One region of the Cobetia sp. UCD-24C genome, then DNA from elsewhere that is predicted to be linked to it. Evidence: predicted binding sites of a transcription regulator. Region 1 holds the regulator's gene; the other holds the start of a gene.
The links. The regulator PhoB, encoded in region 1, activates phosphate uptake and scavenging genes when phosphate is short. The targets are predictions, from matches to a motif close to TGTCATANNNNTGTCANA.
Positions count from the first base shown of each region.

Region 2: a site for PhoB is predicted at 1,428-1,445, ahead of AOG28_RS09595 (alkaline phosphatase). Genes of this name have one in related genera too.

Region 1 covers NZ_LJTD01000006.1:79,268-86,605, reverse strand. Annotated here, with positions in the region: gene phoR (phosphate regulon sensor histidine kinase PhoR) at 40-1,362, opposite strand; gene phoB (phosphate regulon transcriptional regulator PhoB) at 1,370-2,059, opposite strand; gene ubiA (4-hydroxybenzoate octaprenyltransferase) at 2,283-3,173, opposite strand; gene AOG28_RS10130 (chorismate--pyruvate lyase family protein) at 3,241-3,798, opposite strand; gene AOG28_RS10125 (NAD(P)/FAD-dependent oxidoreductase) at 4,138-5,337, shown strand; gene AOG28_RS10120 (HU family DNA-binding protein) at 5,588-5,863, shown strand; gene AOG28_RS10115 (hypothetical protein) at 6,037-6,393, shown strand; gene AOG28_RS10110 (DUF2780 domain-containing protein) at 6,562-6,978, opposite strand; gene yccS (YccS family putative transporter) at 7,169-7,338, shown strand, end outside.
Region 2 covers NZ_LJTD01000005.1:202,489-209,826, reverse strand. Annotated here, with positions in the region: gene metG (methionine--tRNA ligase) at 1-563, opposite strand, end outside; gene AOG28_RS09600 (tellurite resistance TerB family protein) at 813-1,286, shown strand; gene AOG28_RS09595 (alkaline phosphatase) at 1,687-3,306, shown strand; gene AOG28_RS09590 (cell wall hydrolase) at 3,511-4,188, opposite strand; gene AOG28_RS09585 (RNA pseudouridine synthase) at 4,814-5,527, shown strand; gene apbC (iron-sulfur cluster carrier protein ApbC) at 5,726-6,526, shown strand; gene dcd (dCTP deaminase) at 6,654-7,220, shown strand.

The DNA.
Region 1 (7,338 bases):
GGGCTGGCGTCCGGGTCAGATCATCACGGAATCAGCACATCACTGGGCTAGCGCACTGCTGGCCTGGGGAGTGCTTGCCTGACAGGCGCGCTCGTCGGGGAAGTGACAGCGGAAGCGCGCACCCTCGCCGGGATGGCTGTCGATCTCCAGATGGCCCTGATGGCGAATCAGCACATGCTTGACGATGGCAAGCCCGAGGCCGGTGCCTCCCGTGGCGGTGCTGCGGCCCTTGTCGATGCGGTAGAAGCGCTCGGTCAGGCGCGGCAGGTGCACCGGGTCGATGCCATCCCCGTCATCTTCCACCTCGACCAGCAGACCCTGGTCATCCGCCTTCCAGCGCAGGGTGATGTGACAGTCTTCGGGGGTGTAGCGCACCGCATTGAAGACCAGATTCGAGATCGCGCTGCGCAGCTCCTGCTCCTCACCGCGCAGTGACAGGCTGGCATCGGCCTCGATGGAGAAGGTGTGGCGCCCCTGGGACAGGCCTTCGGCGTCGTCGCGGATATGGCCGAGCAGGGCGCTCATGTCGATGCAGCGACCGTTATCGGACAGTTCGTCGGTTTCCAGGCGTGACAGGGTCAGCAGGTCCTCGACCAGATGCTGCATGCGGTCGGTCTGGCTCTGCATCTGGCCCAGTCCACGCTGCCAGCGCGGTGGCAGGTCATCGGCGTAATCGGAGTAGGTCTCTAGATAGCCGGCCAGTACCGTCAGCGGCGTGCGCAGCTCATGGGAGACATTGGCCACGAAGTCGCGGCGCATCTCTTCCAGACGATAGAGGCGGGTGACGTCACGCAGCATGACCAGACGCTCGTTGTCACCGAACAGGGTGATGGAGATCTGCAGCGTCAGGTTGTCAGACAGCGGCGACTGGAGCGTCAGCGGCTCGCGGTAGGCCAGCCGATTGAAGTAGTCGATGAAGACGGGGTCACGCAGATAGTTGGTGATGTGCTGGCCGCGGTCGTGGCTGGCCTTGAGGCCGACCAGCTGCTCGGCAGCGCTGTTCCACCATTCCATGTCACCGTGGTTGTCTAGCATCACCAGGCCGTCGCGCATGGCCTCGGAGGATTCCTGGATACGGTTGAGGATGCTGCGCAGTCGCTCCTGAGCCTGACGCTGGCCCTTCTGGTAGCGGTAGAGACGATCGAGCAGGTCTCCCCAGACGCCATCGCCGGGCGGCGGCTCTTCATGGGGATTGGTGATCAGCCAGGTGTAGAGGCTCTTCAAGTGCTTGAGATGGACGAACAGATACAGCGAAAGGCCCAGCGCCAGGCCCCAGCCCAGATGGCCCAGCAGGCCACCGATCAGGCCGAAGCCACCGGCAAGGTAGCCGAGGCGCCATAGCTCGTTGGTCCAATAGCGCATGAATCCCTCAGGCCTGAGCGCTGAAGCGGTAACCGGTGCCGCGGACGGTCTGGATCAGATGCTGATGGCCTGTGCCCAGCGCCTTGCGCAGGCGACGGATGTGCACGTCCACGGTGCGCTCCTCGACATAGACATTACCGCCCCATACCTGATCGAGCAGCTGGCTGCGCGTGTAGGCACGCTCCTGATGCGTCATGAAGAACTGCAGCAGGCGATATTCGGTCGGGCCGACATCCAGCGAGTTGCCGTGGGCGGTGACGCGGTGGCTGGCCGGGTCGAGCATCAGGCCTTCGACTTCCACCGCCTCCTCGACCCCCTTGGGAGTAGTGCGACGCAGCACGGCCTTGAGACGGGCGACCAGCTCGCGCGGCGAGAAGGGCTTGGTGATGTAGTCGTCGGCGCCGGCTTCCAGGCCTTGAATCTTGTTGTCTTCCTCGCCCTTGGCGGTCAACAGGATGATCGGCAGCTCCGAGGTGGTCTCGTCACGCTTGAGACGCCGCGCGAGCTCCAGGCCACTGGTGCCCGGCATCATCCAGTCCAGCAACAGCAGATCGGGCTTTTCATCGACGACAATGGCGTGGGCGTCCTGGGCATTGTCTGCCTCCAGCACGCGGTAATCCGCCATTTCGAGGGCAACGGCGATCATCTCGCGAATCGAGGATTCATCGTCGACAATCAGTACGGTCTTGGAGCTCATCGCTAGATCCCATGCAGCAGTCGGCGCACGCGCCAGAATGACAAGTCGATGACGATTACAACCCGCTTATATGACAACGAGATGACAACTGCCAGCATGGCAGCTTGCACGCAAGCCTGCCAGCCGCCTTGGAGGCGCGGCAGGCAGGCATGAACCGTGGGCTGGGGAGCAATAGAGGGCAGGGGTCGCTTTAAATTAAATAATACTAATGTTTATGCAGGCGTCAGCTCATCGGCCAGGTCGCCAGGGCGATTCCGGCGAAGATCAGCAGACCCGTCCAATGATTGTTGAGGAAGGCCTGGAAGCAGGGCGCACGCTCACGCTCACGGATCAGACGTTGCTGCCAGACGAAGGTGCCGGCGGCGGCAGCCAGCCCCAGCCAGTAGAAGATGCCCAGCGCCAGCTGCAGGCCGATGCTGATCAACACTACCAGCATGCCCAGCTGCAACAGACCGATCATCAGCTTGTCGGCACGTCCGAACAGCACGGCGGTGGACTTGATGCCCACCTTGAGGTCGTCGTTGCGATCGACCATCGCGTAGGCGGTGTCGTAGGCCACCGTCCACATCAGGTTGGCCGCGAACAGCCACCAGCCGTATGTCGGCACCTCCTCCAGCGTCGCGGCGAAGGCCATCGGAATCGCCCAGCCGAAGGCGGCGCCCAGCACCACCTGGGGCAGATGATGGAAGCGCTTCATGAACGGATAGCTGGCCGCCAGCAGCACGGCGACGATCGACAGCAGCACCGTGGTCAGGTTGGTGAAGCACACCAGCACGAAGGCGGCCGCGACCAGCCCCCCGAACAGCGTCAGCGCCTCGCGCTCCGAAATGCGACCCGAGGTCAGCGGCCGGTCTCGCGTGCGCTCGACATGCTTGTCCCAATGGCGGTCGGCGTAGTCGTTGATCACGCAGCCGGCGGCGCGCATCAGATAGACCCCGGCGATGAAGATCAGCAGGGTCGTGCGCTCGGGAATGCCATCTGCCGCCAGCCACAGTGCCCACAGGGTCGGCCACATCAGCAGCCAGGTGCCGATGGGGCGGTCCAGCCGTGTCAGGGCGAGGTAGTCGGCCAGTCTGGAAGGACGCGAAGCGGCGGAAGTGGATGACGCGGTCATCGGGGCTCCTGGGCGGGTGGTAGTGGGCAAGGGAAGAGAGGGAAACGAGGCCAGTCGGCCACAAGGCTCAGGCCAGCTGCAGTGCGTGCTGGAAGGCCGGCGTGAAGCCCTCCTGCACCAGCACCTTGAAGCGGCCATGCGAGAACATCGAACGGCGCATCCACAGGCTGGTGGTGCGGGCCAGCGGCCTGGGGCTCGAAAGCACCAGCGGGGCGCGGCTGACATCGATGGCGCTGCGGGTCAGATCGGGCTGGCGAAACAGCCAATGGCCCAGCGAGCGCTCGCCCAGCGTCGAGAGGCGATGACCGTGGGCCAGGTCCAGCGCCGCCAGCGAGCGTGCGATCACCCATGGCGTATCGCCATGACAGAGCGCCACTTCGCGTCGCCAGACATGCCGGCGTGGGCCGATGCCCAGCAGGCGTGCCTCATCCAGCCGCGCGGGGCCGGTGTCCTGCAGCAGCAGGCGCACGCGCAGGCCCCGGAAGGGCTGGCCATCGCGTTCATCCTGCTGCTGCATGGCGCTGGCAAGACGCTGGGTCAGCGAGTCCGTCGAGGAGAGCCACGCCCACCAGCCGGCCGGCATGACACCTTGCAGCGTGGCAGCCGGCTGCCAATGACGGCGCACCGCCGCCGAAGCAACGGGTGCGGTGCGCGAGGGCGAAGGCCAGCGAGGCGCAGGCTTGCATAGGGTCTCGGCTGACGGATGAGGCGCCTCACAGGTGGAGGACTGTGGCGTGAGCGCTGCGCGATGAGGCTCGCCTGCTGGGCATCGGACCACGGTGAATTCCCTGTCAGGATGACGAAATGGCGAGTCTAGCATGGCCGGGCGGCAAGGCCTCCCGCTCAGGCATGCCTGCACTGCTGGCGGGCTGGTATGCTGGGCGCATTCATCGGCGTTCATGACGGACGCTGCTGGCGCTCTTTCATCAGCGCTTCCCTCGGATCGATCTCAGGAGATGGTGCCATGCGCGACCCTCGCACCCTTGTCATCATTGGTACCGGCATGGCGGGCATTGGTCTGGCGCGCGCGCTGCGTGCCCGTGACAAGGACAGCCGGCTGATCCTCATCAGCCAGGACAGCGGCCACGATTACGCCAAGCCGATGCTGTCCACCGCCTTCGCCAAGAAGATGTCGGCCACCGACCTGTCGCGTCAGGCGCCGGTGGCGCTGGTGGACGAGCTGAATGCCGAGCTGCGTACCCATCAACGCGTCACTGCCATCGACGGTGATGCCCGCCAGCTATGGCTGGGCGAGGAGTGTCTGGCCTATGACGAGCTGGTGCTGGCACTCGGTGCCGCGCCGCGTCGTCCCTTCCCCGTCGCCGCGGAAGTGGCCTCACGCGTGCAGAGCATCAATGACCTCGACGACTATGCGGCCTTTTGCGCGACGCTGACGAAGGCCCGCGAGCGCGGGGAAGACGGACACGTGGTGATTGTCGGTGCCGGACTGGTCGGCTGTGAATACGCCAATGATCTGACGGCCGCCGGCCACCGCGTCACCTTGGTCGCGCCGGAAGAAACTCCGCTGGATGGGCTGCTGCCGCAAGCGCTGGGGCAGCGTCTGGGCGCGGCGCTGGATGGACTCGGTGTGACGCGTCGCCAGGGCGAGATGGTCGAGACCATCGCCGCCAGCTCGGGCGAGGAGGCCGAACGTCAGGCCGCGCCGGTCGAGGTGCGCCTGCAGAGCGGTCGTCGCCTGACGGGCTCCGTGGTTCTGCTGGCCACCGGGCTGGCGCCACGCATTCGTCTGGCGCAGGCCGCGGGCCTGAGCGCCGGTGGCGACGGCATCCGTGTCGACCGCCACCTGGCCACTTCCCAGCCGCATATCTGGGCGCTGGGCGATTGCGCCAGTGTCGAGGGCGTCAATGCCATGTATGTCCAGCCGCTGCAGATGGCCGCGCGCACCCTGGCGGCCAACCTGTGTGGCGAGCCGAGCGTGCTCGACTGGAAGGCGTGGCCGGTGCTGGTCAAGACACCGGTCTTGCCGGTGGTGGCCTATCCGCCGCGTTCGGCCGTGGCGCGCTGGGAAATCACCGGTGAAGGCGATGACCTCGAAGCGCGTGCACTGGATATGAACGAACGCTTGATTGGATATGCGTTGACAGGCGCCGCCGTTCGCAGGAAAGTCGAGCTAGCGCGGCAGGCGCCGCCGTTGCTAGGCTAGGCGATGCCATGATCGATGGTCGTAAATCCCTTGCTGCCAGCGCGGTCAGGCACGATAGTGAATGCTCCGTCAGACATGCTGCTCAGCGGGCGGAGTCTGACAGATTGCTGCCATCGACAGGTTTGATACGGCAAAGCTTGCCGGGAGCGGATTGCGTCGCCGCCATACGCCACCGCTAGCAAGTGCAAGAACAACAATGGAAACGGCGGCTTGGCCGCCCGTGCAGAATGCCAAACCAGGAGGGCTTTTCATGCGCAAGCCAGAACTCGCTGCGGCCATCGCCGAGCGTGCGGATCTATCCAAGGACAAGGCCAGTCAGGTACTGAACGTGATTCTCGACGAGATCACTCATACCGTGGCCAAAGGCAATGACGTCTCACTGATCGGTTTCGGGTCATTCACCGTGCGCCAGCGTGCGGCGCGTACCGGCAAGAACCCTCAGACAGGCAAGCCGCTGACCATCCCGGCCAGCAAGACCGTTGCCTTCAAACCCGGCAAGTCGTTGAAGGATGCAGTGACCAAGTAACCTCGGCTCGTGCTTCAGCGCAGACCCGGGGTGGCTGTCGCCATGGCTTTCAATCGTCGTCATCAAAAGCCCTGTCGGCTGTCATGCTGATGCCATCGGTTCCGCCCTGCGGGGCCGGTGGCATTTTCATATGGCCTGCGTGACCGACGCTTCGCGATTCAAGGAATGACACCATGAAGCTCAAGATATTGCTGTGGGTGCTGGGTCTGCTGCTCAAGCGGGCCTTCAAGCGTGACCCCGAATTTCGTGCCGAGCTGGAAAAGCGTCCACTGGACTGGGGTGTCGCGACCGAAGACATGAGCATCGCGCGTCACTACCGCATGTCCCACGCGGGCGTCACCACCGGCAGTGGCCTGCCGGTGGATACCGAGCTAGAGCTGCGCTTCGCCGATAGCGACAGTGCGGTGGCCTTTCTGCTCAAGCCCTCGCCGCGTGCCTTCCTGCAAGGCCTGATGGACCAGCGCGTGCGGCTGGTCGGCGATTCGGCCCAGCTCAACCGCTTGCAGTCATTGCTCAAGCGCATTCGCTGAATGACCCTGTGCCGTGCCTGCATGAACGAAAGACGCCCCGCTGAGAGAATCAGCGGGGCGTTCTGTTTTGTCACTAGCTGTTGCCACGAGCAGTTGTCGCGAGCCTTTCTTGCGAGCCTTTACTTGCGAGGGGCTGTTCGAGAAGACCCTCTCAACGCCCTCGAGGCGTCACAGCAACTGCTTGAGGCCCGGGATGCCTTCGAGCACCTGGTCGACCACGCCATCGCCGGCTTCTTCGCGCGCATAGCTCAGCGTCTCATCGGCCACGCCGCGCGCCTGGTCCATGTTCAGGTCCAGCCCCATCAGCTTCTGGCCCAGTTCCAGCGCACCGCCACCGCTGCCGCCGGTGAAGGCGCTGACGGCGCCCATCAGGCCGCCCATGAGGCCACCGCCACCGGACTCGGCGGCTTCCTCGCCTGCGCTGCCGATCAGGCCTTCCGCCCCCGGGATGGCGCCCAGCAGTGAGGCGGCCGGGCCATCCGGCCCCTGCTCACGCACGAACTTGAGAACCATGCCGACCGCCTGCTCGGCGATTTCCGGTGACAGCCCGAGGGAGCCAGTGACGCGTTCGATAAGAGGATGCATCGGTATTCTCCATGAAAGCCAATGAGGTCAGGAGTCTTCAGAGTGGCACGTCGCGGCGATTCGACATTCGACGCGCCTGCCAACGCTTGCATGCGCCATGGCTCTCGGACACGGCAGAACGGGGTGTTATGCTAGCGATATAAATCTAAAGTCTAATGCGCTGCCCGGCGCCCTGGTCACGGAACACTTCATGACACGCTCTCTCCTGGACTCCCTCATGCACTCCCTGCGTCGTCTGTGGACGCTGGATGCCTTCAGCTATTCGCTACGCATGTTGATCGCGCTGGGTGGCGTGATGGCGGTGGGGTTCTGGCTCGACGAGATGGCGGTGGTGATTCCGCTGTTTCTGGGCGTGATCGC
Region 2 (7,338 bases), on a different contig from region 1:
TGGGTGGACGTGCGCATTTCCGGCGTGGCGCCGGAAATGGCCGAGACCGGATCGATCAGCTCGGCCGGCGTGTAGGCCGCGCCGCAGGCTTCACAGTTGTCGCCGTACTGGTCTTCGGTCTTGCACTTCGGGCAGGTGCCCTTGATGAAGCGGTCGGCGAGGAACAGGCCCTTGACCGGATCGAACATCTGCTCGATATCGCGCGTGGCGATATGGCCGGCATCGCGCAGCGCCAGATAGATGCGCTCGCTGTGGGCGCGGTTCTCCGGTGAGTGGGTGGAGTGATAGTTGTCAAAGCCGACGCCGAACTTGGCGAAGTCGGCCTGGTGCTCGTCACTCACACGCTGGATCAGCTGCTCGGCGGTGACACCTTCCTGCTCGGCACGCAGCATGATAGCGGTGCCGTGGGCGTCATCGGCGCACACGTAATGGCATTCGTGGCCACGGCTTTTCTGGAAGCGTACCCAGATGTCGGTCTGGATGTACTCAAGCAGGTGACCCAGGTGGATCGACCCATTGGCATAGGGCAGGGCACTGGTAACCAGAATCTTGCGCGCTGACATGAGGCCTCGTCTTGACGGTAAAGGGCGCCTGCTGCGCAGTGCGCAGCCACTCGCCGGGATGACTCGTGATAAGGGGCGAACGCATCGCCCCGTCGGGATGGGCGCTACTATATCGCGAAGGTGCGGGCGGCGCGAAGGGCGCGTCGCGTCACCGGCAACGCTGGCGTGCGCAACTGCGAGGTTGCAACCCGTGCCGCTGCCCTCATGAAGGATTCAAGGACACTACATTTTCCGTTCCTGGAGGTCAGCATGCCAGCACAGCTATCCGTCGCCGGTCAGATCAATCGTCTCATCCGCCAGGTGATGATGCCCGGCAGCAACGCCCGTCCCAACGAGGAGCCCGGCCCGGAACTCGCCATGGCCGTGCTGATGTTCGAGGTGGTACGCGCCGATGACCATCTTGATGTGCGCGAACGTGAAGCCCTGGCGCGCCAGCTGGCCGAGCGCTTCTCGCTGGGGGATGAGGAACTTGCCAGCCTGCTGACCCAGGCCGAGCAGGATGCCGAGCAGGCCACGGACCACTATCGCTTCGTCAAGCAACTCAACGAGCACATGAGCCTTGAGGAGCGCAGCGAGCTGATCGGCATGCTCTGGGAGCTGGCCTACGCCGATGGCGAGCTGGACCCGCAGGAAGAGCATCGCATCCGCCGTCTTGCCGGCCTGCTGCATGTCAGCCACAGCGAGTTCATCCGCACCAAGCTGGCGGCACAGCCGGACACCTGATCCGTCAGGCGTCTCGGTATGGACGTCCCTGCCTGGGCGCCCCTCTCCAGACACCGCTATTCAGGCATCCCTAAACACGACGCCCCCGTTGCCAATGGCAGCGGGGGCGTCGTGTTTGGGGCTTCTGGTCGCAGTGTCGTCTGTCATTAATCTGACATCTTTATGTCATCCTTTCGTCATGAATTGTCCTGTAGCCGGGCCATTGATATGGACGGCTCTGCTTGCGTCGTCAATAGTGAAGCGCATGCTCCAGTTGGCACCTTGGGTGCCGCCATGTGAGCAGATCGCGATTCATTTCTGACCAACAAGCGCTCCGTTCGAACACAGACGTACAGACTTGCACGAGTATCGTATGTGCCCGGGTAACACGGATGCCAACAACGATAAGGGAACACGGAAGATGACCATGATGATGTCTCATCAGAACCGGCAAGGACGATGGTGTCGAAAAGGGTGGGCCGTCGTTGCGCTGACGGGAAGCATGAGCTGGATGCCGCTGGCCAATGCGGCAGAGATCAAGAATGTCATTCTGATGATTGGCGATGGCATGGGGCCCCAGCAGGTTGGCATGCTGGAGACATACGCCAATCGTGCGCCGGATTCGATATATCAGGGGCGTTCGACGGCACTCTACCAGCTGGCGAAGGAAGGCGTGGTGGGCGCTTCATTGACTCACCCTGAAGATGCCGTGGTAGTGGATTCGGCCTGTTCAGCGACTCAGCTCTCGACGGGTATCTTCACCGGGGGCGAGGTGATCGGCATAGATTCAGAGGGTAATCGGGTTGAAACCGTCCTCGAGCTTGCCAAACGAGTCGGCAAGGCCACCGGATTGGTGTCCGATACGCGCCTGACCCACGCGACTCCGGCGGCCTTCGCCGCCCACCAGCCGCATCGTTCACTGGAAAATGCCATTGCCGAAGACATGCTCATGACCGGGCCGGATGTCATGCTGTCGGGAGGGTTGCGTCACTTCGTGCCACAGTCCGTCAGTGAGCCGGGGGAAAGCGCGGGCAGTGTCGAGACGCTGATGCAAGGTGCCTGGTCGCCAACCTCCAAGCGCAAGGATGAACGAAATCTGCTCCAGGAAGCTGCAGATCAAGGCTATGGGCTAGCCTTTACGCGTGATCAGATGGCCGCACTCAATGGCACCAAGGTATTGGGGCTATTCGCCAACTCGGGTATGGCGGATGGTATCAGCTATCGAGATAGCCATGATGACCCACAGCGTCAGCAGCCGACCCTGCATGAGATGACCCAGAAAGCACTGTCAATGCTGGAACAGGATGATGATGGTTTCTTTTTGATGGTCGAGGGTGGCCAGATCGACTGGGCCGCGCATTCCAATGATGCGGGCACCATGCTCAATGAACTGATCAAGTTCGATGAGGCCGTGCAAGGTGTCTATGACTGGGCGCGAGAGCGAGACGATACAATCATCCTGGTAACGGCCGACCATGAGACGGGGGCATTCGGCTTCAGTTATTCCAGCGCCAATTTACCGGCAGCGCAGAAGAAATCAGGCCCTGCATTCGCAGATCAGGATTACGCACCCAATTTCAATTTTGGTGACTTCTCGATTCTGGACAGTCTCTATGAGCAGAAGCAGACCTATTACGAGCTGCTCAGTGATTTCGAGGCACTACCGCAAGATGAGCGCACACCGGCGCGCTTGATGGCGGCTGTCAATGGCAATAGTGACTTCCAGATTACCGAAGCCCAGGCAGCTGAAGTACTGGCCAACAAGCCCAACCCCTATCATGTGGATGGACATAGTTACCTCGGGGTCAGCGAGGTGCCGGCAGTTCACGACTTCGACGCCTTCTTCCCCTATAACGATCGCGGCAACCTGCTGGCGCGGGCATTGGCGACACAGCAAAACACCGTCTGGGGGACTGGTACGCACACCCATACGCCAGTCAACGTCTTTGCATGGGGGCCAGCCAACGACATCTTGCCGGTCTCGTCCATCCTGCACCATTCCGAGATAGGGCAGTATCTGAAGACAGTGGTAGCGAAGTAGTCGGACTCGGCCCATTACTGAAGATTGAGTGATGATATGACCCAGAAGGCCCCTGATGAGTGAATCATCAGGGGCCTTCTGGTTTGTCTGTTTCCTGTACGGTCTTTCCGTCACGGTCTTGTACGCGACATGGCGCTGACGTGCGGCATGTCAGGCAACTTGCTGGTGATGGTTCTACCCGTCATGCCCTGGTGAAAGGGTGAGTCAGTTGCGATAGAACAGGTGCTGACCGATGCGCGCGGTGCGCACGAAGCGCTTGGCCCAGTAGGGCGTGGCGTAGCGGGCGTGGAAGTAGAGGGCGCCGTCGGTGACGTCTTCCAGCTGATGGTTGAGTGCCTGACGGGCCACGTCGCGTGCCTCGGCGTAGGCGGCGGGTTCGCGAATGCGGTCGGAGCGACCGTCACACCACCAGGAGAACTGGCAGCTGCCGCTTTCGCCACCCTGCTTGACCACGCCGCACAGGCTATCGGGGAAGCGCGGGTCGGCTGCGCGGTTGATCACCACATTGACGATGCCCTGCATGCCGCTTCTGCCTTCGCCCTTGGCTTCCCAGTAGGCGGCACGCGCCAGGCAGGTCAGCGGGTCATCCACCGGACGCTGGCCGTTGGGGTCGATCGCCTTGGCGCCGGCCTTGCTGAGCAGCAGGTTCTCGGGCACATCACTTTCGCCTTGCACCAGCAGGCTTTCCAGCCGTTCGGCCTTGACGGCTGCCTTGGCCGCGGTGGTCGGTGCGGCAGGCGCGTCCGAGGCGTGCGGCGCGGAGCAGCCCGCGGCCAGCGTCAGGCCGAAGATCAGTACCAGATGGCGAAGCGTGCGTGCACTGCTGATGGCGTAGCGCCGAGTGTGAGTCAGTGGGCGGCGCGATGTGAGGGGTAAACGCATGCAAGATACCTGTGAACGTGGCCTGGGAAGCGCAGCAAGGCGGGATGGCGCGCAGGGTCAATCCGGGTCGACCGCACACCTTCGGTTGGCGAGTCACTGACGGAGACTGAAGCGTTGGCCACCGGCTTCCTCGGTAGCGACAGTCGACGCGCAAGCGCATCAGTTTGCCTGACCCTGACCTTGTATGGCCCAGAGTGAGCTTCAACGCAACTCTGACGCTTTGCCGCGCAAAGGGTTCCGCAAGTGTCACCACGCGGTTGCGTAGCGATGGCGATGGCGCGGGCAGCGCATCGCGCCTGTCAGTGCATGATCAGGCGTGCCAGAGGCAGCCAGATCGCTTGCGCCAGAGGGACGGATGACCAGGCGTAGTGGACCAGATGAGCTGGCGGAGAGCGTCGAAGGACCTGGTAAGGCGCATCAAATGATCTGCTCAAGCGCGCCGCGCCGATTTCTGGCCACGCAGCCTAGCATCTTCAGCGCGTCTCGTCCGTGCCATCCTCGGCGCATGCCGTTATCATGGCGGGCTAGCCTTGATGACCCTGTCAGGCTGTCCCACTTCTTTTTATCTGCGCTTCTGCGTGCTGCTGCTCTGCCTGTTGCCTGCGTCGCTGCCTCGAGAGTCCCCATGACCGAACCCGTCCGTCTTTCCAAGTTTCTGGCCCATCAGCAGGGCATCTCGCGCCGTGAGGCCGAGCATCTCATCGCCAAGGGGGTGGTACGTGTCGCGGGCGAGATCGTGGAAGCGCCTTTCTTCAAGGTCACCGATGAAGAAGTCACCGTCGATGAAGGCGCCAGCATGGAACCCATCGAGCCGCTGACCCTGGTCTGGTATCAGCCGCCGGGCACGCCGCTGCCGGACCCGCTGACCCTGCGTGACGGCGCGCCGCGCAGTGCGCTCGACAACAGCGGTGCCGACTGGCTCAAGGTGCATTTCCTGTCCCAGCAGCCGCTGGCCGAGCTCGGCGAAGATGAATCCGGTCTCGCGGTGTGGTCACAGAACCGTGGCGTGATCCGCAAGCTGGGTGATGACCTCGACCAGCTGGAGCAGGAATACGTCGTCGAGGTGGAAGGGACACTGGATGACGAAGGCCTCAAGCGTATCGGCTTCGCGCTGTGCGCCGACATCCGTGGGCGCAAGCCCAAGGTCAGCATCAGCTGGCAGAGCGACACCCGCCTGCGCATCGCCATGAAGCGGGTGCCGGTGGGCGGTATCCGCGGCGCGGTCGAGGAGCAGGGCCTCAAGGTGATCGAGGTGCGTCGTCTGCGTCTGGGCGCGATTCTGCTCGGTCGCATGGCGCCGGGCGAGTGGCGCTTCCTGCCGGTCGACGTGCGCTTCTGAGACGTGCGCTTCTGATTTGCTCCCAGGGCCATGGCTTCCTGAGGCATGGCTTCCATGGACATGCTTCATCGGCTTGGCCCGTATCGCGGTGGCAGGCATACTGTGCCCATCGTGTTCCACGGCTTTTTTCGCTGACAGTTCAGACGCCTGCGCGCCACATTCATCGCGCCGCGCAGGCCGTCACAGGAGTTTCAAGGTATGGAAGGTATCAAGCACATTGTCGCGGTCGCTTCCGGCAAGGGTGGCGTCGGCAAGTCCACCGTCACCGCCAATCTGGCGCTGGCATTGGCGGCGGAAGGTCTCAAGGTCGGCCTGCTGGACGCCGACATCTATGGTCCGAGTCAGGCGCAGATGTTCGGCGTGCCGACCGGCCAGCGTCCGGAAATGGCCGGTGAGCAGGTCTTCAGCCCCATCGAAGCGCATGGCATCAAGACCATGTCGATGGCCTATCTGGTCGACGTGAAGGACCCGATGGTCTGGCGTGGCCCGATGGTCGCGGGTGCCTTCCAGCAGCTGCTCAACCAGACTGCCTGGGGAGAGCTGGACGTGCTGTTGATCGACATGCCGCCGGGCACCGGTGACATCCAGCTGACCCTGTCACAGAAGGTGCCGGTCTCCGGGGCTGTCATCGTCACCACGCCGCAGGACATCGCGCTGCTGGATGCCCAGAAGGGCATCGAGATGTTCCGCAAGGTCAAGGTGCCGGTGCTGGGCGTGGTCGAGAACATGAGCACGCATACCTGCAGCCAGTGTGGCCACAGTGAAGCGGTCTTCGGTGCCGGTGGCGGTGAGCGCATCGCCGAGGAATACCAGACTCGTCTGCTGGGTCAGCTGCCGCTGACCCTGAGCATTCGCGAGAATGCCGATGGTGGTCGTCCCAGCGTGATCGCGGAGCCGCAAGGGGAGGTGGCCAAGTGTTTCCTCTCCATCGCGCGTCAGGTCATCGAGACCCTGGACACTGCCGAGGCGGACGAAGGCCCGAGCATCAGCTTCAGCTGAGCCTGAGCCGACACGCCGCCGTCGCCTCGTCGCGAGGTTTCCAGCGGCGCAGCGGGCCGGTATTATGCTGGCCCGCGTTTCATGGCGCTCACGCGTCTCTCCCCCATCAGTCAGTCAGGTACGCTCGATGAGCATCAAATCCGACAAGTGGATCCGTCGCATGGCTGAAAGCCACGACATGATCGAACCCTTTGAGCCCGATCAGGTGCGCTTTCACGATGAGCGCCGTGTGATTTCCTACGGCACCTCCAGCTACGGCTACGACGTGCGCTGCTCGGATGAGTTCAAGGTCTTCACCAACATCCATTCGGCGACGGTGGACCCCAAGCACTTCGACGAGAAGAGCTTCGTGGACGTGAAAGGCGATTCCTGCGTGATTCCGCCCAACTCCTTCGCGCTGGCGCGTACCATCGAGTACTTCCGCATTCCGCGTAACGTGCTGACCATCTGCCTGGGCAAGTCCACCTACGCGCGCTGCGGCATCATCGTCAACGTGACGCCGCTGGAGCCGGAGTGGGAAGGGCACGTCACCCTCGAGTTCTCCAACACCACCAACCTGCCGGCGCGCATCTACGCCAACGAAGGCGTGGCGCAGATGCTGTTCCTCGAGTCCGACGAAGTCTGCGAGACCAGCTACAAGGATCGCGGTGGCAAGTATCAGGGCCAGCGTGGCGTGACACTGCCGCGTACCTGAGGCACCGGCACTGTTTCCGCTGCCAGCCGCACCTGTGATTGCCGAAAGCGCCTCCCCCGGGAGGCGCTTTTTCTTTGCGCGAACGCAGGCGAGATCCGTCGCGGATGTGCTGGCTGGT